3 regions of the Streptomyces sp. SD15 genome follow, and region 3 is predicted to be linked to each of the others. Evidence: riboswitches for the same ligand, from Rfam matches in the RefSeq annotation. Region 3 holds a riboswitch; each other region holds the start of a gene.
The links. Region 3 has a riboswitch for cyclic di-AMP ahead of ACX28W_RS24050 (M23 family metallopeptidase). Riboswitches for the same ligand answer to the same signal wherever they lie in the genome.

Region 1: it holds a riboswitch for cyclic di-AMP, as region 3 does, so the genes downstream of both, ACX28W_RS13750 (transglycosylase family protein) here and ACX28W_RS24050 (M23 family metallopeptidase) in region 3, are expected to answer to the same signal.
Region 2: it holds a riboswitch for cyclic di-AMP, as region 3 does, so the genes downstream of both, ACX28W_RS07200 (C40 family peptidase) here and ACX28W_RS24050 (M23 family metallopeptidase) in region 3, are expected to answer to the same signal.

The regions. Positions count from the first base shown of each region.
Region 1 is NZ_JBTLMO010000011.1:143,752-150,859, forward strand. It holds gene ACX28W_RS13730 (Ppx/GppA phosphatase family protein) at 1-747, opposite strand, end outside; gene ACX28W_RS13735 (DUF501 domain-containing protein) at 744-1,355, opposite strand; gene ACX28W_RS13740 (FtsB family cell division protein) at 1,402-1,878, opposite strand; gene eno (phosphopyruvate hydratase) at 2,181-3,467, opposite strand; gene ACX28W_RS13750 (transglycosylase family protein) at 3,789-4,493, opposite strand; cyclic di-AMP (ydaO/yuaA leader) riboswitch at 4,498-4,661, opposite strand; gene ACX28W_RS13755 (transglycosylase family protein) at 4,839-5,849, opposite strand; gene ACX28W_RS13760 (cytochrome P450 family protein) at 6,025-7,108, opposite strand, start outside.
Region 2 is NZ_JBTLMO010000005.1:154,795-161,902, reverse strand. It holds gene ACX28W_RS07205 (SpoIIE family protein phosphatase) at 1-2,402, opposite strand, end outside; gene ACX28W_RS07200 (C40 family peptidase) at 2,829-4,142, opposite strand; cyclic di-AMP (ydaO/yuaA leader) riboswitch at 4,200-4,365, opposite strand; gene ACX28W_RS07195 (SpoIIE family protein phosphatase) at 4,567-6,366, opposite strand; gene ACX28W_RS07190 (class I SAM-dependent DNA methyltransferase) at 6,671-7,108, opposite strand, start outside.
Region 3 is NZ_JBTLMO010000024.1:120,025-127,132, forward strand. It holds gene dxs (1-deoxy-D-xylulose-5-phosphate synthase) at 1-635, shown strand, start outside; gene ACX28W_RS24030 (aspartate aminotransferase family protein) at 632-2,032, shown strand; gene ACX28W_RS24035 (helix-turn-helix domain-containing protein) at 2,171-2,827, shown strand; gene ACX28W_RS24040 (DUF6126 family protein) at 2,872-2,988, shown strand; gene ACX28W_RS24045 (tyrosine-protein phosphatase) at 3,057-3,854, opposite strand; cyclic di-AMP (ydaO/yuaA leader) riboswitch at 4,388-4,544, shown strand; gene ACX28W_RS24050 (M23 family metallopeptidase) at 4,549-5,535, shown strand; gene ACX28W_RS24055 (hypothetical protein) at 5,776-6,498, shown strand; gene ACX28W_RS24060 (DUF6250 domain-containing protein) at 6,495-7,108, shown strand, end outside.

The sequences.
Region 1 (7,108 bases), on a different contig from region 3:
GACGCGGTCGTAGGAGATCCGGGAGTGGTGGATGGCTGCCGAGTCGTACTCGGGAAGGTTCTGCGCGATGGCCGAGACCGTGGTGACCGAACCCGCGAGACCGACCAGAGTGTGGGCCTCGCGCAGCGGGACGGTCCGCTCCGCGAGGTCCAGCGCGGCCTCGATGTCGGCGCGGATCGCGTCGATCTGAGCGGGGGTCGGCGGGTCGGTGACCACGCCCTCGTGGACGAGGTGGCGCTCGGTCATCCGTACGCAGCCGATGTCCACGGAGCGGGCGGCGCGTACGTGGTCGTCGCCCACGACGAGTTCGGTCGAGCCGCCCCCGATGTCCACGACCAGATAGGGCTTGGCGAGGTCGTCCCGCCCCGCCAGCTCCTTGGTCGCCCCCGTGAAGGAGAACTCGGCCTCCTGGTCCCCGGAGATGACCTCGGGCTCGACCCCGAGGATGTCCAGGACTCCTCGTACGAACTCGTCCCGGTTCTCGGCGTCGCGGGACGCCGAGGTCGCCACGAACCGGAGCCTCTCGGCGCCGTGTTCCTTGACGATCGCCGCGTACTCGCGGCAGGCCGCGAAGGTCCGTTCCAGGGCCTCGGGTGCGAGTCGGCCGGTGCGGTCGACGCCCTGGCCGAGCCGGACGATCGTCATCCGGCGGTCCAGTTCGACGAGTTCCCCTGTGTCCGGGTGGGCGTCGGCGACGAGGAGGCGAATGGAGTTCGTACCGCAGTCGATGGCGGCGACGCGTGTCACTTCTCGTCCTCCCCGTCCGTGTCGTCCGTGTCGTCCGTGTCGAAGAAGCCGCCTCCGTTGGCGCCGAGCTTCTGGATGTCCTCCTGGGTCGAGGTGGACGGCACCACGCACGCCCCCTTGCGCCACCACTCCGGCAGCATCGCGATCGCCTCGTCGCCCAGCGGGTTCACCCCCGGACCCGCGGCCAGGGAGTGCGCCACCAGCACGTGCAGGCACTTCACCCGGTCCGGCATGCCGCCGGCGCTCGGGAAGCCCTCCAGGACCTCCATGGCATCGCGACGGGCGATGTAGTCCTCGTGGGCGGCGCGATAGGCGGCGGCCAGCTCGGGGTCGGTCGCCAGCCGGTCCGTCATCTCCTTCATGACGCCGTTGGCCTCGAGCGTGCCGATCGCCGAGGCGGCGCGCGGGCACGTCAGGTAGTACGTCGTCGGGAACGGCGTCCCGTCGGGGAGCCGGGGCGCCGTCTCCACCACGTCCGGCTGCCCGCAGGGACAGCGGTGCGCGATCGCGCGCAGTCCGCGCGGCGGCCGGCCGAGCTGCTGCTTGAAGGCCTCGACATCCGCGTCGGTCGGCTCGGTGCGCGGGGTGGGCGGCGGGGGCGTTTCCATGCCTGTGCTCAAGTCTCTTTCTTCGTCACTTCGTCACTTCGACGGTTCACCGGTCGGAGCGGTCGGACTTGTCGACGCCGTCCCAGACGTTGGCGTACCAGGGCCGGGCTGCCGCCCCCTGGTTCGTCCGCGACTGCTTCGCCGCGTCCGGGTCGATCACGACGTATCCGGTCTCGCCCGGCATCACATAATGCAGCCGCTCCCGGATCTGCTGCTCCGCGTACGCGTCGTCCTGCCAGCGTGCCTTGAGGTCGCGCAACTGCTCGACCCGCGCCCGGGCCTGCTCCCGCTGCCGCTCCAGGTCGGCGATCTCGGCGCGCTGGGACACGTACTGCCTTATCGGGTACGCGAGCGCCACGATCAGGGAACAGATGACGAGGGCGAGGAGCGCGGCCCGCCCGGTCAGCCGGGAACGGCGGGCCTGGCGCTTGGTCTGGGAGCGGTAGACCCGGGCGGCCGTCTGCTCGCCGAGCAGCCGCAGCCTGGTCGCGGTGGAGAACCGGTCCCGGTCCTTCACGGCCATGAGTCCCGCCTCCCCGATACCTGTACCCACCTGGACGTGCGTACGTCCCCGCACACGGTACGGGACCGAGTACGGGGACGTACGTACGACGCTTCCTACGGCTGCAACGCTCAGCCCTTGCTGTGCCCATGGTCCGCAAAGCGGAACTGCGGGAACGCTCAGCCCTTGCTGTGCCCATGGTCCGCAAAGCGGAACTGCGGGAACGCTCAGCCCTTGCTGTGCCCATGGTCCGCAAAGCGGAACTGCGGGAACGCTCAGCCCTTGCTGTGCCCATGGTCCGCAAAGCGGAACTGCGGGAACGCTCAGCCCTTGAAGCGCGGGAACGCGCTGCGACCCGCGTACACCGCCGCGTCGTCGAGGATCTCCTCGATGCGCAGCAGCTGGTTGTACTTGGCGACGCGGTCCGAGCGGGCCGGGGCGCCGGTCTTGATCTGGCCGCAGTTCACGGCGACGGCGAGGTCGGCGATGGTGACGTCCTCGGTCTCGCCGGAGCGGTGGGACATCATGCACTTGAAGCCGTTGCGCTGGGCCATCTCCACGGCGTCCAGCGTCTCGGTCAGCGAGCCGATCTGGTTCACCTTGACGAGCAGGGCGTTCGCGGAGCCCTCCTCGATGCCGCGGGCCAGACGCTCCGGGTTGGTGACGAAGAGGTCGTCGCCGACGATCTGGACCTTGTCGCCCAGCTTCTCGGTGATGACGTTCCAGCCGGCCCAGTCGTCCTCGTACAGCGGGTCCTCGATGGAGACCAGCGGGTACGCGGAGACGAGCTCCTCGTAGTACTCGGTCATCTCGGCGGCCGAGCGGGACTTGCCCTCGAACTCGTACTTGCCGTCCTTGTAGAACTCGGACGCGGCGACGTCGAGCGCGAGCGCGATCTGCTCGCCGGGGATGTAACCGGCCTGCTTGATGGCCTCGAGGATGAGGTCGAGCGCGGCGCGGTTGGACTCCAGGTTCGGGGCGAAGCCGCCCTCGTCACCGAGGCCGGTGGACAGGCCCTTGGTCTTCAGCACCTTCTTGAGGGTGTGGTAGACCTCGGCGCCCCAGCGCAGGGCCTCGGAGAAGGACTCCGCGCCGATCGGGGCGATCATGAACTCCTGGATGTCGACGTTCGAGTCGGCGTGCGACCCGCCGTTCAGGATGTTCATCATCGGAACGGGCAGCAGGTGCGCGTTCGGGCCGCCCAGGTAGCGGAAGAGGGGGAGGTCGGACGCCTCGGAGGCGGCGTGCGCGACGGCGAGCGAGACGCCGAGGATGGCGTTGGCGCCGAGGGAGCCCTTGTTGTCGGTGGCGTCCAGGTCGAACATCGCCTGGTCGATCAGGCGCTGCTCGGTGGCGTCGTAGCCGACGAGCTCCGGGCCGATCTGCTCGATGACCGCGAGGACGGCCTTCTCGACACCCTTGCCCTGGTAACGGTTGGGGTCACCGTCACGGAGCTCGATGGCCTCGAAGGCGCCGGTGGAGGCGCCGGACGGAACGGCGGCACGACCCGTGCTGCCGTCGTCGAGGCCAACCTCGACCTCGACCGTGGGGTTGCCTCGGGAGTCCAGGATTTCCCGGGCTACGACGACGTCGATGGACGGCACGAGCATCTCCTTCTGGGATGTGACGCGGGTACGCGGGGCCGCGAGGCCCGCACGGCGCGGAGCCTCGTTCGGCTACGCGAGATGAGCCTAACCGGCCCGGAGGGATCGGCCAGCCGGTCGACCACCTCTTGGGCAGAACTGAGGGTAAACATTGTTCCCCGGGGGAACAAAAAGCCCCGCTCCGGCGCGTACGGGGGAACACGCGCCGGAGCGGGGAGCCCGGGGGGACGGGGGGACCCTCATCGGGGTCTCCAGTGTGGAGACCCCTCTTATGAGGGGGCTGTCATTCAGCTGAGGGCAGCCGAGGTCACCCCCGGCCGGCCGAGGTCAGCTGAGGTGAAGCTGCTGACCCGGGTAGATGAAGTCCGCGTCGTCGACGATGTCCTTGTTCAGCTTGAACAGCTGCTGCCAGCCACCCTTGACGTTCTTCTTCTCGGCGATCGTGCTGAGGGAGTCACCCGCGACGACCTTGTACTCGCCGTCGCCCTTCGCGACCTTCTCGCCGGTCGGGGTGGAGACGGTCTTTTCGGCGGCCGGGCGCTCCGCCGAACGGGAGGCGGGCTGCTCCGTCGTACGGGTGGTGCTCGTGCCGGTGCTCGCGCTCTGCGTGTCGGCCGAGGACGCGGTGGAGGGCGCGCTGCTGCTCGTACCGCCGCTGTACGGGGTGCTGGACAGGCCCGTGCCACAGGTCGGCCAGGCGCCCTTGCCCTGCCCGGCGAGGACCTTCTCGCCGATGGCGATCTGCTGGGACTTGGAGGCCTGGTCGGCGGTGGACGCGTAGGCGGTGCCACCGTACGCGGCCCAGGTGGAGGCCGAGAACTGCAGGCCGCCGTAGTAGCCGTTGCCGGTGTTGATGGACCAGTTGCCGCCGGCCTCGCACTGGGCGACGGCGTCCCACTCGGAGTCGGTGGCGGCGGAGGCGTTGCCGGCCGCCATCAGCGGGGCGGCGATGGCCACACCGGTGACACCGGCGAGCGTGGCGATACGGGTCGCCTTGGACGGGCGGCGGTGCTTGCCCTTGCTGAGCAGCATGGAGTGATCCCCTCACCGACGCCTGCGAGGTGAGCTGTCGGGTTCGGGCGGGTGAGTGCCCGGCCGCGCGCTCTCGGCGCACGTCTTCACCCCAAGCCACTCCCGGTCAACTACCGGGCGTGGCACTTACCTTGGGTCCCCCGCTCCTGCCTACGGCGCTTGACGCGTCGACTGTTCCCGTACGGCCGCTGGCAGGATTCGGCGTTGCGATCGTCGGGGCCCGCTGTGGCGAGCGGTGATGACCGTAGGCAGGTAATCGGCGGAATTTCAAAGACGATCAGGGCTTCTGAGACTCATGTCTCAGTCTCACCAAACCGGACATTCCACGTCGAACCATGACGTGAACTACCGCTGCTTTTCGCCCGATTCAGCACTAACTGCAAGGCTCTGACCGGGGAGGATGAGGTCCGGATCGGCGCCGACCGTCCCCTCGTTCGCGGCGTACAGCTCCGACCATCCGCCTTCGAGGTCAAGGGAGTCGGCGATGGTCCAGAGATTGTCGCCGACGCGGACGACGTACGAGCCGTCGACGACGTCTCGGGATGCGCCGGAGTCGCGGGAGGCATGCCGGCCGGAGGAGTCGCCGGTACGTCCGTCCACCGAACTGCCGGTCGCACTACCGCTCGTGTCCTCGTCGGCACTGCCGCCGCGGTGGCGCCCGGCGCCGGTCGTCGCACCCTCGGACGTACTCGACGAGTCGTCACTCTGACCCGACTTGTCCGACTCGTCACTCTTCGCCGTGGCTGTGGAGGGGCTGTTGGAATGCTGAGAGTCGGAGTCACCCTCGGTGCCGGACGACGTGGCGGCCTTCGTCGTGTTCCCGGCCGCACCCGAGGGCGAGTCGGACGAAGTCGAGCCCGACGACGGCGAGTCGGACGAGTCGGACGAATCAGAAGAATCGGATGAATTCGACGATCCGGATGAGCTGGACGAGCCGGACGCGTCGTCCACCACACCCGTGTCGACCTCGAACTCGGCCGAGTTCGCACTGAGCCCGGAGAGCGGTCCGCAGGTGGGCCAGGCCACGAGGCCCTTGTCGTCAAGAAGCCGTTCGGCGAGGGCTATCTGCTGCGAGCGGCTGGCCTGGTCGGCGCTGGGCGCGTAGGTGAGGCCGCCGTACTTCTCCCAGTTCTCCTGGGTCACTTGCAGGCCGCCGTAGTACCCGTTGCCGTTGTCGGCGCTCCACTCGCCGCCGCTCTCGCACTCCGCGACCCGGTCCCATGTGGTGCCGTCGGCCGCACTCGCACCGGTGGCACCGAGCAACGGGATGGCGATGGCCGATCCGGTCACTCCTGCCGCGACGATGAGGGCCGGAGCCTGACGGGGGCGACGATGGCGGCCGTTCCCGGAGAGCATGCGGAAGCCTTTCGCGTGACAGCAGATGACTGCGCGACGTATGAGCCGCGTTGACGAGTGAACGTATCCGCACCCGAACACTTGTCACAAGTCGATGCAGCGCAGATCACGTGAAGATCACAGAGTTGAGCGTCCGTCACCTTTTCGTGACCGGATGATCGTGATCCCGACATGCCTACGGACCCGGTGTGAACTCCACCGGAAGCGTGCGCAATCCCCGCATAATGAGACCGCCACGCCAGCGCAAATCGGCTGAATCCCCCGCGAGTTGGAGGTCGGGGAGGCGGGTGAGGAGAGTGGCGAGCGCGGTCTGCCCCTCCAGTCGGGCGAGGGGAGCGCCGAGGCAGTAGTGGATGCCGTGGCCGTAGCCGAGGTGTTGGTTGTCACGGCGGGAGAGGTCGAGCGCGTCCGGCCGGTCGAACCGTTCAGGGTCGCGATCCGCCGCGGCGAGTACGACGAGAACGGGGTCGCCGGGCGCGATGTTCTGCCCGCCGATGTTGACGGCCTCGGTCGCGAACCGCCAGGTGGCGAGTTCGACGGGGCCGTCGTAGCGCAGGAGTTCCTCGACACCGGTTGCCAGCAGCGCCGTCTCCTTGGCGGCGAGGGAGGCCTGCAGCCGCTGTCGCTGCTCGGGGTGGGTGAGCAGGGCGTAGGTGCCGTTGCCGATCAGGTTCACGGTCGTCTCGAAACCTGCGAACAGGAGGATGAAGGCCATCGCCGCGGCCTCGTTCTCGGTGAGGTGCTCGCCGTGGTCGGAGGCGCGGATGAGGCCGGAGATGAGGTCTTCGCCGGGGGCGGGCGTGTCGGAGAGGGCCTCGCGCTTCTTGTGGATGAGCTCGGCGAGGTATCCGCGCATCTTCTTGACGGACCGCGCGACCCCACCCCGCGGCCCTCCGCCGTGCCGGATCATCATCCCCGCCCAGTCCCGGAAGTCGTCCTGGTCCTCGCGGGGGACGCCCAACAGGTCGCAGATGGCGTAGATGGGGAGCGGGAACGCGAACTCGTGGATGAGGTCGGCGGAGCCCTTGTCGGCGAACTGGTCGATGAGGTGGTCGGTGAGCTCCTGCACACGCGGCGCGAACTCCGCCACCCGCCGCGGCGTGAACGCCTTGCTGACGAGCCGCCGCAGCCGGGTGTGGTCCGGCGGATCGATGTTCAGCAGATGCGTCATCAGCTCGGCTTTCCGCTCCCCCGGAATGCCCGTCTTCCCCTTCGCGTGCGCGGGTTCGTCGTGATGGGCCGGGTTCTTGGACAGCCGC
Region 2 (7,108 bases), on a different contig from region 3:
GACTGCTGCTGCGCCGGGAGCAGGCCGGAGGTGAGCCTGTCGCAGAGAAGGTCGAGATCGACTCCGCGGTCCCCGGCGAGCAGTTGGGCGAGACGGGCCATGCCCGCGTCGATGTCGCGGCTGGCGGACTCGATCAGCCCGTCGGTGTAGAGGACGAGGAGGGAGTTCTCCGGCAGCGTGAGTTCGACGGATTCGAAGGGCGGGTCCGCGGCGCCCAACGGGGGATCCGAGGCCACTTCGGGAAACTCGACCGTACCGTCGGGGTGGAGGATGGCAGGCGGCGGATGCCCGGCGCAGCCGAGGGCGCAGACACCCGTGGTGGGGTCGTACACCCCGTAGAGGCAGGTGGCGTACGAGTCGTCGCCGAGCTCGGCGACGACGTCGTTGAGGTGAGCGAGGATCTCGTCGGGAGGCAGCTCCAGGTCGGCGAGGGTGTGCACAGCCGTGCGCAGCCGCCCCATGGTGGCCGCCTCCGACAAGCCGTGGCCCATGACGTCGCCGATGACGAGGGCGACCCGGTCACCGGAGAGCGGGATGATGTCGTACCAGTCGCCGCCCACGTCCATGCCCTGCTGGGCAGGCAGATAGCGGGCGGCGGACGTGCACGCCGGCAGGGGCGGCAGCGTCCGGGGAAGCAGGCCGCGCTGCAATTGCTGGGCGCGGTTGTGCTCGGCGTCGAAGAGCCGGGCCCGTTCCAGCGCGTGGGCGACGAGACCGCTGATCGCGACCAGAAGTGTGCGCTCCTCGCTGGAGAACGGGCGCGGTTGGTCGAGGGAGATCACGCACACCCCGACCGGGTGGTCGGATGCGATCAGAGGCAGGAACGCCCATGCCTTCTTGCCGCCCGCCGTGGGATTGCCGCCCAGCTGCGGGTAGTGCGACGCGAACTCCTGCGGAGAGGAGAAGAACTGCGGGATACGGCTGAGCATGGCGTCCATGATCGCGCTGCCTGCCGAGACGGGCTGGTTGTTGAAGAGATCGGTGAACTCTTGCGCATAGCCGACGCTGCCGACGACACGCGTTCGCCCGTCCTCGATGACCTGCATCATCAGCCCAGCCGCGCCGAACGGTGGCAGTACGTGCCGGGCGACCGCGTCCACCACGCCCTGCGCGCCGATCGCCTTGGCGAGCGCCGCTGTCAGTTCCCCTATGCGGGCGGCCCGGTCGGCCTGCGCGCGGGCGGCCGTATCGCGCTCGACGTCCCGCATCAGCTTTTCGTGGATATCGGTGAAGAAGAAGGCCAGGCCGTCAGGGAGCGGGACCAGTCGCAGGTGGCACCAGCGCCGGGTCCCCGGTGCCAGGAAGTCCAGGCCGGTGGGCTTCGGCCGTGCGGCGGTCTCCTCGCAGAGGGCCCGCAGACCGGGGACCTGTAGGGCAGTGACGTCCCACAGCAGGCGGCCGACCAGCTCCTGGCCCAAGCCCAGTACTCGCTCCGCCTCCTCGTTGAGGAAGGTGATGTGCCACTGGTGGTCGAGGGTGAGAAAGCCGTCGCTCATGTGACGCAGCGCGTGGCTGATCGTGTCGCGAGCGCTGCGGGACCCGGTGGAGTCCCATACGGTGCCGACCACGCCGACGGGCTGATCGGCGTGCGCCAGTTTCACCTGGCCGCGTACCTGGACCCAGCCGATCGTGCCGTCCGGGTGCCGCACCCGGTACTCGGTGCCGTACGTGCGCCGATCGCGCAACGCCTTGTCGACCTCGGAGGTCACCAACGGCCTGTCGTCGGGATGGATGAGGTTCAACCATGTTTCCGCCCGCCCGTCGAACTTCTCCGGATCGAGCCCGAGCACGCTCATCGCCGCCTCGTCCAGGTCCACCTCGTCGGTGGCCATGGTCCACTCCCAGGATCCGACGCGTACGGCCTCCAGCGCCTGTTGCAGAAGCGGTCCGGGCCGCAGTTCCCGAGGTGGTGGCTCCTTGGGCAGGAGGGGGCGGCCCAGTCGTACGGCGATCCAGGCGGCGACGGCGTTCAGGAAGGCCCACTGGTCGGGTTCGGGGGCGCGGCGGGCCTCGGTCAGGACGGTGAGTGCGCCCAGTGGTCTGTCGGGGCCGGGCAGCGGGACGGTGGCGACGCTGTCGGCCGGGTCCGTGCCCGTGGTCGTCCCGGGGGCCGGTTTTGCCTGCGGGGCCGCGGCCAGCCAGACGCTCCTTTCCTCGCGTACGGCGCGGACCGGTGGCAGGCTTCCGTCGTCCGGGACGCGCTCCCAGGGCTCGGTCATCGTCGGGGGCAGTCCGCTGCTCGCGAGCAGGTGCAGCCCGCGCAGGCCCTCGGGCCCGCCCACATGAACCATGCCGCCGACCCCGCCGAGCTCGGCCACGACCTGTTCCAGAGCGAGACGGAGCGCCTCGGTCACCGCCACGTCGTCGTCGATCGCACGGAGAAGGGCCATCCGCGGATTCATGAGATCAATATACCGAGAGCGGAAAATCCTAGTGATGTGACGGTGGGGATGTATGTAGCCGGCCTCGCCGCGGCTGGGCTATGATCGATCTTGTTGAACGGCCCGCCGGAACTCCGGTGGTCAGCCTGGCGTTGGTGGTCCAAGGAAAGACGTCCCGCTTCCTGCGGGGAGATGCAGGTGCAAGGCCTGCCCGGCGCTCCATACAGCCCCGCCTCCGGTACTCCGGAGGCGGGGCTTGCTTGTTACTGAGTCGCGGTGCCCGCCCGCGTCCGAGCGGACCGCGGCGCACCGGCGGCCTGACCCTCGGCGTCACGCCAGACCCAGTGCCGACCGGTGCTGCCCATATCCGCGCCCTGGTGCGGCCACGTCAACGGCGCCTCGTTCTGGATGTTCAAGGACTACTTCGCGCTCGTGGCCGGCCGGGCTTCACGCCGGCCGTACGGCACTGTGGATCGCCGACGATCCGGCGTAGAAGATCGACTCCTCGCGTATGTACGCCCCTGGGCTCGGCGCGTGGATCATCATGCTGTTGCCGGTGTACAGGCCGACGTGGCCGACATCGCCGGAGAAGAAGATCAGGTCGCCGGGCTGCATGTCGGCGAGGGCGACCGCTGTGCCGGCGGTCGACTGATCGTGCACGGTACGGGGGAGTGCGACCCCGGCGGCCTTCCAGGCGGACTGGGTGAGACCGGAGCAGTCGTACGAGTCCGGTCCGGTCGCGCCCCAGACGCACGGTCTGCCGATCTGTCCACGGGCAAAGGCGAGTGCCTCCGCGGCCTTCCTGCCGTATCCCGACTCCGACCCGCTGCCGGTGCTGATGAAAGCTGCGGCGCCGGTTGAATGGCCTGCGACGACGCTTGTAAAGGCCGCGTCGACGCTTGTATAGGCCGTGTCGACGCTTGTATAGGCCGTGTCGACGGTTGTACTGGCCGTGTCGACGGTCATGTCGGCGCCGAGGCCGGCCGGTTGCTGCCACAGCCACGCCTCACCGGCTTGGCGGGGAGCCTGTTCTTCGGAGGTGCGCCAGGTGTCCTCGGCCCGGGGCTCGATCGCCGGGAGCTGCGCACTGTGCTGTGCGGCGTGCTTGGACAGCAGTTCACGGGCCGTGGCGAGCTTTTGCTGGATCTGTTCCTTGGACGTCCTCAACGAGGTGTGCGGAGGCTCGATGGCCAACGCGGGCAGGGCCTTTGAGGCCTCCTCCTGGCGTGCCTCCCGCGCGACCGGCAGCGCGGCCATGGGCCCGGCGGTCAACTCCGCCACGGGGCCGGTGGGCACCCCGGCTGCGGGCCCGGCGGTCAACTCCGGGACGCGCGGGCCGGACACTTCCCGTCCACGGCCGGTGAGTTCGTCCTGCGGACGCCCCGCAGGGCCCGTGGGCCGCGCGTCGGCCGCACGGTTCGGCATTCTGTCGGCCGGCAGCCGGGCCGGCACGGTCGGGCCCAGCCGCGCGCGCCCCACGTCGAACCACCGCTTGGCTACGTTGTTGTCGAGGGCGGGATCGGTGCGCGGGCGCCCGTTGCCGGGTGCCGGATTGCCGCGTTGGCGTGATCCGGTGGTCGTGGCGCGGGTCGCGTTGTAGGTCCCGGTGGCGGTCTCGGCCCGGTTGTAGAGGCTGTTGATCCGCTGCTGGACCTCTTCGCGGCTCGGCTCGTCGTTCCCTGCCGACGGCGTGGCGCCGGCGGTCCGGGCAGCCTGGGCCTCAGAGGTGAGGGCCGCGGCCGGGAGGGCGGAGTCGCGCATGCCAGGGAGGCTCATGCCTCCAGGACGCGGGGTGCGTTCCGGCGCCATGGGGGGACGTACTCCTTCCGTGCTCCGCCTACCGAGTTGGCTGTCTGGTTCGGGCGAACGGTTCGGAAGGTATGCCCTACGGCCCGTGCCCTGGTGGGCAGTTGGGCCGATTCACCCCAAGGTCGGTTGGGTCTCCGGCTGTTTTGGGGTGCAGCGGACTCGGCGGAGGTCGCACAACCCGGCGAGGTTCGCCGGAGGGAGTCGTGCGGCCTGCCTGCCAATCTAGCCAACTTGTGTGCCTCACGTGAAGGTTGAAGCGTGAAATGTCCCATATGCATTTCCGACCTGGTGAATTGGGCATGAGGAGAGGGTGTCCGCGCCCCGGCCGGCGACTCCTCGACCCCGCTCCCAAGGCCGCACCGGCGAGTGGGGCAGGTCACCTCGGGATCTGCTGCTCGAACCAGACGACCTTGCCCGTGCTCAGTCTCGTAGCTCCCCAGCGCCACGCGAGTTGATTGACCAGGAACAGGCCGCGGCCGCCCTCGTCGCCTGGCTCGGCGTGCCGCATCCGGGGCACCTGGGGCGAGTCGTCGGTCACCTCGCAGCGGACCACGTCCGAGCGGAGCAGCCGCAGGGCGATGGGCCGGGAGGCGAAGCGCACGGCGTTCGTCACGATCTCGCTGACCATGAGTTCCGTCGAATCGAGCAAGGATTCCAGGCCCCAGCGGCGCAGTGCCCTGCGGGTCAACCGCCGTGCCTGTCCCGCGGTCAGCGGGTGGGGGGCCAGGAACCAGTACCCCACGCTGTCCGCGGGGAAGCCCTCGAATCGCGCGATGAGCAGCGCGATGTCGTCGTCCCGGACACCCGGGCCCAAGGTGTCCAGCACTTGGTCGCACAGCGGTTCCAGTGAGGAGGTGACGAGCCTGTGGGCTGTGCCTTGGAGGTGGGTGCGCAGAGCCGCGACGCCTGTACCCACGTCTGTTTCATGGGACTCGACGAGGCCGTCGGTGTACAGCAGGAGGGTCGCTCCGGTGGGCGCGGGCATCTCCACCGATTCAAAGACGACGCCGCCGACGCCGATCGGAGCGCCCGGCGGGACGTGCAGTACCTCCGCGCGGCCGTCCGGGTGCAGGAGTATCGCGGGCGGGTGGCCGGCGTTCGCCAAGAGCAGTCGCCGCGATATCGGGTCGTAGATCGCGTAGAGGCAGGTCGCCATGTGGTCGCCGCCAAGACGCTGGGCCTGCTCGTCGAGGTGGTGCAGGACCTCGTCCGGAGGCAGGTCGAGCCCGGCGAGGGTCTGCACGATGGTGCGCAGCTGGCCCATGATCGCGGCGGAGGTCATGGAATGGCCCATGACATCGCCGACGATCAGGGCGATGCGATTGCCGGGCAGGGGGATCGCGTCGTACCAGTCGCCGCCGACCTGCGCGGTCTTCGAGGCCGGCAGATAACGACTGGCCAGTCGGACGCCGGTGGGCTCGGGCAGCGACGACGGGAGCATGGTGCGCTGCAGCGTGTCCGCCACGGCGGCCTCGTGTCCGTACATCACCGCCTTTTGGACGCCGAGAGCGGTATGCGTCGCGAGCTGGGAGGCGACGAGCAGGTCGTCACCGGTGAAGGCGGCGCGCTCCGGCCGGCGCAGGAGAACGACGATGCCCATGGCGTGGTGGCGGCCGTGCAGCGGGGCGATGATCAGCCTGCGGCCCGGCGGGAGCGTTCCGGGCGTACTCGCCACGGGCCCTAGCAGCTCGGCCACCGCCGACGCGATCCCCGGTACGTCGCCGAACGCCGGCCCTCCGGCCAGCAGCAGCTGTGCGAGTCGTCCGGTGACCGTCGGACGCACGCACTCGGCCACACCCGAGGGCTGGGGGAGGATCTTCGGCGCAGGCCTCACGGACCGCTCTGCGTCCGGAGTCGCGGGCGCCCGGTCGATGCTGTGCAGCTGGAGGACGACGGGTGCGGCCGACTTCTCGTCCCCCACCGGCAACGGGTCCCGCAGATGGATGAATATCGCGTCCGCGAACGTGGGGACGGCCGCCCGGCGCAGTTCCCGGAGAGTCTCGTCCAGATCCATCCCGCGGGCGATCCGCCGAGTTGCCACGTCGAGATACCGAAGCCGGTCGGTCTGCGAGCCGGTACTGACCGACACCGCGCCCTGCGAAGGGTGCGGATCCGGAGCTTCGGTGCCTGGCACGCGTCGCCCGGTGTCGGAAGAGGAGGGGGAGATGCGCGCCATCTTTGGCTGCCCGGCATGTGGCTGCCCGGCATGTGGCTGCCTGGCTTTTGGTTGCGGGGTTTTTGGCTGCGTGGCCCGGTACCCGGCACGAGGGCCGGGCGGTGGAGGCGGCTGGGGTGTCTGAGGCGTACGAGCGTCCCACGAGCCCATGGGTGCGGCGGGTGCGACAGGCCTCGTCCCACTCGCCGGGCCGTCCGATCGCCGGGCGGCCTCGGCGGGGTCTCCATGGGGGGTGTGGTGCTTCGTCACGCGTTTCGTCCCGTCGAGTGGGTGCCGCGGGCCCATGGTGTCGCATCGTGCGTTCTCAGTCGCGCCTCCTGCAGCAGAGGAAGACCTGTTCCTCGGGCGGGACGTCGGTGACCGCCGGGGCGAAGGTGTAGGAGGACTCCTTGACGATCTCGAAGCCTCCGGTCTCGATGACCTCGCGCAGGTCCTCCTTCAGGTAACCGGAGACCCGGATCGTGTTGCCGAGGAACGGGATCGAGAAGTCGTCCACATCGGCTTCCACCATCGAGAGGATGAACAGGCCTCCGGGTACCAGAAGGTGGCGGACCGTCAGCAGCGCGAGGGGGATCTCCGCGCGCGGCAGCATCAGGAGGGAGAAGAAGGCCGCGACGGCGTCGAAGCGGCCCAGGTCGCGAGGGCCGCCCGGTCGCAGGTCCGCGAGATCCAGCCGGTGGAACGTCGCACCGGGGACGTGTTCCTGGGCGAGTCCCACCATCCCGCCGGACAGGTCGATGCC
Region 3 (7,108 bases):
CCGCGCCGCGCGACGCCGACCAGCTGCGGGCCCAGCTGCGGGAGGCGGTCGCCGTCGACGACGCGCCGACGCTGGTCCGCTTCCCGAAGGAGTCGGTGGGGCCCGCGATTCCCGCGGTCGGCCATGTGGGCGGGCTGGACGTGCTGCGCCGTGCGGACCGTCCGGAGGTGCTGCTCGTCGCTGTCGGCGTCATGGCGCCCGTCTGCCTCCAGGCCGCCGAGCTGCTCGAAGCCCGCGGCATCGGCTGCACCGTCGTCGACCCGCGCTGGGTCAAACCCGTCGACCCGGCGCTGCCCGGCCTGGCCGCCGAGCACCGGCTCGTCGCGGTCGTCGAGGACAACAGCCGGGCGGCCGGAGTCGGCGCGGCGGTCGCGCTGGCGCTGGGGGACGCCGAAGTCGATGTGCCCGTAAGAAGGTTCGGCATCCCGGAGCAGTTCCTCGCGCACGCCAAGCGCGCGGAGGTGCTGGCCGATATCGGTCTCACGCCCGTCGAGATCGCCGGGCGGATCGGCGCCTGCCTGGCTGTCAAGGACCAGCTGTCGAAGGACCAGCTGTCGAAGGATCAGCTGCCCAGGCGTGAGCTGTTCAGGGACGAGCTGCCCATGGATGAGTTGTCCAAGGAGAAACAGGAATGACCGATCCTGCTCAGAAGCGGGAGTTCGACCTCGGCGCGTTGCTGGCCGAGCGCGGAGCCGAGCGCTACGAGCTGCACACCAAGTACCTGAACCACCAGCTCCCGCGCATGCTGCACACCATCGGCTTCGACAAGGTGTACGAGCGGGCCGAGGGCGCGCACTTCTGGGACGCGGACGGCAACGACTACCTGGACATGCTCGCCGGGTTCGGGGTGATGGGCCTCGGCCGCCATCACCCCGTCGTCCGCCAGGCGCTGCACGACGTCCTGGACGCCTCGCTCGCCGACCTCACCCGTTTCGACTGCCAGCCGCTGCCCGGGTTGCTCGCCGAGAAGCTGCTCACCCACAGCCCGCACCTGGACCGGGTGTTCTTCGGCAACAGCGGTACGGAGGCCGTGGAGACCGCGCTGAAGTTCGCCCGGTACGCCACCGGCAAGCCGCGGATCCTCTATTGCTCGCACGCCTTCCACGGCCTGACCACCGGCTCGCTCTCCGTCAACGGTGAGGACGGGTTCCGCGACGGCTTCGCCCCGCTGCTCCCCGACACGGCCGTCCCGCTCGGCGATCTCGACGCCCTGGCACGGGAGCTGAAGAAGGGCGACGTCGCCGCGCTCATCGTCGAGCCCATCCAGGGCAAGGGCGTGCACGAGGGCCCGCCCGGCTACCTGCGCGCCGCCCAGGAACTGCTGCACAAGCACAAGGCGCTGCTCATCGCGGACGAGGTGCAGACCGGACTCGGGCGGACCGGGGACTTCTACGCCTACCAGCACGAGGAGGGCGTCGAGCCGGACCTGGTGTGCGTGGCCAAGGCGCTCTCCGGCGGCTATGTGCCGGTCGGAGCGACACTCGGCAAGGACTGGATCTTCAAGAAGGTCTACTCGTCGATCGACCGGGTCCTCGTCCACTCGGCGAGCTTCGGATCGAACGCGCAGGCCATGGCGGCGGGACTGGCCGTGCTCTCCGTGATGGAGAACGAACAGATCGTGGCCCATGCCCGGGTCACGGGCGAGCGGCTGAAGTCCCGGCTCGCGGCGCTCGTGGACACGTATGAGCTGCTGAGCGACGTACGCGGCCGGGGTCTGATGATCGGCATCGAGTTCGGGCGGCCCAAGTCGCTGAAGCTGCGGAGCCGTTGGACCATGCTGCAGGCCGCGCGCAAGGGGCTGTTCGCGCAGATGGTCGTCGTCCCGCTGCTCCAGCGGCACCACATCCTCACCCAGGTCTCCGGCGATCATCTGGAGGTGATCAAGTTGATCCCGCCGCTGATCATCGACGAGCGGGACGTGGATCGGTTCGTGGCGGCCTTCACCGCCGTGATGGACGACGCACACAGCGGAGGCGGGCTGATGTGGGACTTCGGGAAGACGCTGGTGAAGCAGGCGGTGGCCATCCGGTAAGGGGGTGCGCCTGGGGCGGGCTCCTGGCGGGAGCCCGCCCCAGGCGCGTCAGAGGGCCTTTAGGTCAGAAGATCGGAGGCCCTTTGCCTCAGAGGCAAGAAATTTGCCCATGAGGCAAAGGTGCGGCTCAATGGACACATGAGCCCTGCAGAGCCGGGGGCGGCCGGAACGCCGCCCGAGTCCGGGACAGCCGAGGTGCTGCCCGCCGTCGCACCGCGGCTGCGTGAGGTGCGCCGCCGCGCCTCGCTGACCCTGGAGGCCGCGGCCCGTGCCGCCGGGCTCTCGGCCGCCCACCTCTCCCGGTTGGAGACGGGGCAGCGCCAGCCCTCGCTGCCGATGCTGCTCGCACTCGCTCGCATCTACGATACGACGGTTTCGGCGCTGCTCGGCGAGACGGTCGCCGAGCGGGACGCGATCGTGCGGGCCCCCGACATGGAGCCGACCAAGGCGGGCGGCTGGACGTACTGGCAGGCAGGCGCCCCGGGACGCGGGATGCAGGCCCTGCGGGTGCACGTGCCGTACGGCTCGCAGGGCGACGTGGTGCGCGTCCACCCCGGCGAGGAGTGGCTCTACGTCCTCCAGGGGCGGCTGCGGCTGCGCCTCGGGGACACCGCGCAGGTGCTCGCGCCCGGAGACAGCGCACACTTCGACTCGCTGACCCCGCACCGCCTCGCGGCCGCCGATCGCTCGGGGGCCGAGCTGCTCTTCGTACACACCTTGCTGCAGAGCCCCACCGCCGCGCTGTGCCTCGGCCCGGCGGCAGGGCACCCGACGACCATGGGAGAGATGTCATGACGGAACCCCAGGCGGAACCCCAGGAGCCCGGAAGGCGGCGGTCCATGGATGACAAGTTCCCCCGCGCGCTGTGGGTGCGGCTCATCATCTATGTCGCCGTGGGCCACCTCTTCGCGGCCTTCATCTACCTGCTCTTCACGCTGGGTGCGCAGAACCAGTAGATCTTCGTCACCCCCGTGGGGATCGGCCCGGGGGATCAGCACGGGGGATCAGCACGGGCCTTTGGGGCTCAGTCCAGCAGGCGCTCGCGCAGACGCTCCCGCAGCTCCGGAGTGATGCGCAGCGCCTGCTCCAGGTAGGTGTCCACGCCGCCCCAGGTCTCCTCGATGGTGTCGAAGGCCGCCGTCAGATATTCGGCGCGTGCGTCGAACAGCGGGCTGAGCAGCTCCATGACCTCGGGGGAGCGGGCCGACTCCGAGGAGCCGCTGCGGCGGACCCTGTAGCGACGGTGCGTCGCGTTCGACTCCAGGTAGTCGGTCACGATGGCGTCGCGCTCTACGTCCAGGGCGAGGAGCGTCACCGCTATGGACAGCCCCGCGCGGTCCTTGCCCGCCGCGCAGTGCATCAGCGCGGGCACGCTGTCCTCGGCCAGGGAGTGCAGCACCTGGGAGTGCTCGGGCGTGCGCTCCTTGATGATCGTGCGGTAGGAACCGATCATCCGGTTGGCCGCCTTGCCGTCGCCGAGGTGTGCGCGCAACTGGGCGACGTCGCCGTCACGGACCATCTGCCAGAACTCGCTGCCGTCGGCCGGGTCGGTCAGCGGAAGATTCACGTTCCGTACACCCGCCAGCTCGACGTCCGGTCCCTCCAGCTTCTGGTCCGCGGCATTGCGGAAGTCGAAGATCGTGTGCAGTCCGAGAGAGGAGAGGAGCGCGGCGTCCTCCTCCGTCGCGTGCGCGAGATGGCCGCTGCGGAACAGCCGGCCGTACCGCACCCGCCGGCCGTCCCTGGTGGGCAGGCCGCCCACGTCTCGGAAGTTGCGCACTCCGGCCAGCTCGGGCTCGGTCGACGGGACCTGCTGCGTCACGGGGGCTCCTCCCATTGGGCCGTCGGCGCTGCTCGTCGACGGGGGCGCGCCCTCCGACGATACGACATGGGTTCCTCGGGCAATGAAGTTGTCCACAGGCGTCGCCCCGGGTGGGAGACGCCCTTGACGATGGTGGTGCTGGAGCCACTGGTGAACGTCAACTACCGCTTTGCGGACGCCGGTTGGCCGACGAGGTCAGGTTGGTGCGATTTGTCCGGCTGTGTCGCATGTGACTGTTCTGGTCGAATTGGCGTCTTAGTTCCAACTGAGCCTGGAATAAAGCATCGTGGGTCGACCTGCGTGAGCAGCGTCATATTCGTGACGATGTGTTGCAGCCCCTTTTTTTCAACCGGCCCGAATTTCCGGGTGTATTGAGGGGGCGGAAAGGTCGCCCATTCACGGAGGGTGACGGGAATTCCGGCATGGATCAAGAAAGGTATGCACACAGCAGATCCACACGGTTGTCGACGCGCTCTCATCTCGCTTACGTTCGCCCTCAATCCGGACGGACGCCCAATCCTGCCGCCGCCCGGAATCCGCACTCACCCGAACTCGGCAGGAGCGGGGGACCCGCAGGTACCACGCCTGTTCCGGTCTCCGGAACGGCTAGGGGTTCAGTCGCGCAGTCGCGCGGCCGGGCATCTCCAGCCCGCACCCGACAGCTCACCTCGCAGGCGCCGGAGAGGAATTCGTCATGCCCGCGAAGGGTAAGCACCGCCGTCCGAAGGCTCAGCGTTTCACCCGCTCGATCGCCGTGGCCGGAACGGGTGGCGCCGCGCTCGCGCTGCCGCTGATGGGGGCGGCCGGCGCCCACGCCGCGACCCCGGCGACCGCCGTTTCGTCGGCTCCGGAGGAGAGCGCGACGGCTTCGGGGAAGGCCACGACGGTTTCGGACAAGTCCGCGGCCGACTCGTCGAAGTCCGCGACCGCCGCGGCGAAGACCTACGCGGTGAAGGCCGGCGACTATCTCCTGAAGATCGCCGACGAGCAGGACGTCAGTGGTGGCTGGAAGCAGCTCTACTCCGACAACCGCACGGCCATCGGCAGCGACCCGTCGCTGATCCACCCGGGCCTGAAGCTGACGATCGGCGAGAAGGCCGCGCCGACCGGTGTCGCGAAGTCACCTTCGAAGGCGTCCATGAAGTCGTCCACGCCGTCGGCCGGCAAGGCGAACGCACCCAAGACGCAGATCACGGATATAACGGGCTCCACGGATTCCGCGAGCACCGCGGCCTCCACGGCCACCTGGTCCGCCGACACCGCGAGCGCCTCCGGCTACACCGTGCCCGTCGAGGGCGCCACCGTCGGCACCCACTACAAGGTGGCCGGCAGCATGTGGTCCAGCGGCTACCACACCGGTGTGGACTTCGTCGTCCCGACCGGCACCACCATCAAGTCCATCGCCGCGGGCACCGTCGTCTCCGCCGGCTGGGGCGGCGCGTACGGCAACCAGGTCGTCATCCAGCACGCCGACGGCCAGTACTCGCAGTACGCCCACCTGTCCTCGCTCTCCGTCTCGGCGGGCCAGACCGTGACCGAGGGCCAGCAGATCGGCCTCTCCGGCGCGACCGGCAACGTCACCGGTCCGCACCTGCACTTCGAGATCCGCACCACGCCGGACTACGGCTCGGACCTGGACCCGGTCGCGTACCTGCGCTCGCACGGTGTCGCCGTCGGCTGACGCCCTTCCTCGCCTCTGAAGGCCGGACCCCGTGATGCCTGGGGTCCGGCCTTCGGCGTTTCGGGACAGGGATCCATGGGCGACCACGGAGTGATCCATGAAGGATCCATGATCGGAAGATTGCGACCCCTGCTGATTCATGATCGGCGCATTGCGGTCTTGTGGCGGCGACATAGGAGTATCGACAGGCGCGCCGCGGCGACACCATAGTGATCTCCGCAAGCGCTTTCTGTGCTTTCTATGTCTTCGGAGGTTCCCGTGCCCGGCGTCGACCGACGCACCCCCGTCAAGGGCGCCGCAGCCGCAGCCGCAGCCGCAGCCGCAGCCGCAGCCGCAGCCGCAGCCGCAGCCGCAGCCGCAGCCGCCGCTCTGCTGTTCGTGGGCGCGCCTCCTGTTGTCGCGTCCGGAGACTCGAACGTCGTACGGCCCGATGACAGGCGTCTCGCGTACGAGGGTCACTGGGGACGTACCGCCGAGGCCGCCGCCACCGTCAACTCCGGGTCCCGGCTGCGTTTCCGCTTCACCGGCGGCACGCTGCACGCCCTCTTCGACGTCTCGTCGATCACCGTGCCCGCGCAGATCTATGCGTCGGTGGACGGCGGGCCGAAGCGGTTGTACGACGTTGACCGGCCCGACATCGCCATCGCTCTGTCGGGCCGGGGGACGCACACCGCCGAGATCTCCGTGAAGGACGTCTTCTCACGAGCCAACCGCTGGACTCCGCCGCTGCAGACGGGGGTCGTCCTCACGGGTCTGCGGCTGGACGAGGAGGCGCGGCTGCTTTCCGAACGTCCTTTACGGGGGCCTGAGTTGGCCTTCTACGGAGACTCCATCACCCAAGGCGTCATGGCGCTGTGCGAGGTGAACACCTCCGACTGTGCCGACGGTACGGCCGCGTATCCGACCCTGGTCGCCGACACCGCCCTCACCGCCATCCCTCGTCCGGAAGGCAGCACCTCATGACAACCCGCAGAGCCTTCGGAGCCCTGGCCGCCGGTACCGCACTCGCGGTGCTCGCCCCGGCGGCCACCGCGAGCGCCGCGCCGCGCCACCGCCGGGGACGGCTCATCGCCCACGACGGCTTCCGGCACGGCCTGGGCCAGTGGGCGACCGAACTGCAGGACGGCGGCACCGTCAGCGCCTCGCGCGGCGTCCTCGAGATCGACGTACCCAGCGGCGCGACGGTCTGGTTCAAGAAGAAGCTCGAAGGCCCGTACGTCATCGAGTACACCGCCACACCCGTGTCCGCGGGCGGCGTCAACGACCGGGTCTCCGACCTCAACAACTTCTGGAACGCCGTGGACGTCCGCTCCCCGGACAACCTCTTCGCCACGCCGCGCGGCGGCGCCCTCGCGGAGTACGACTACCTCAAGACGTACTACGCCGGATACGGCGCCAACACCAACACGACGACGCGGCTGCGCCGATACGTCGGCCAGGCGGGCGTCCGCCCGCTGATCTACGACTACACGGAGCCGCTGCTCACGGCCAACGAGCCGCACCACGTCCGGATCGTCTCGGACGGTTCCACGGTCCAGTGGTGGAACAACGGGCGGCTGGTCTTCGACTACAG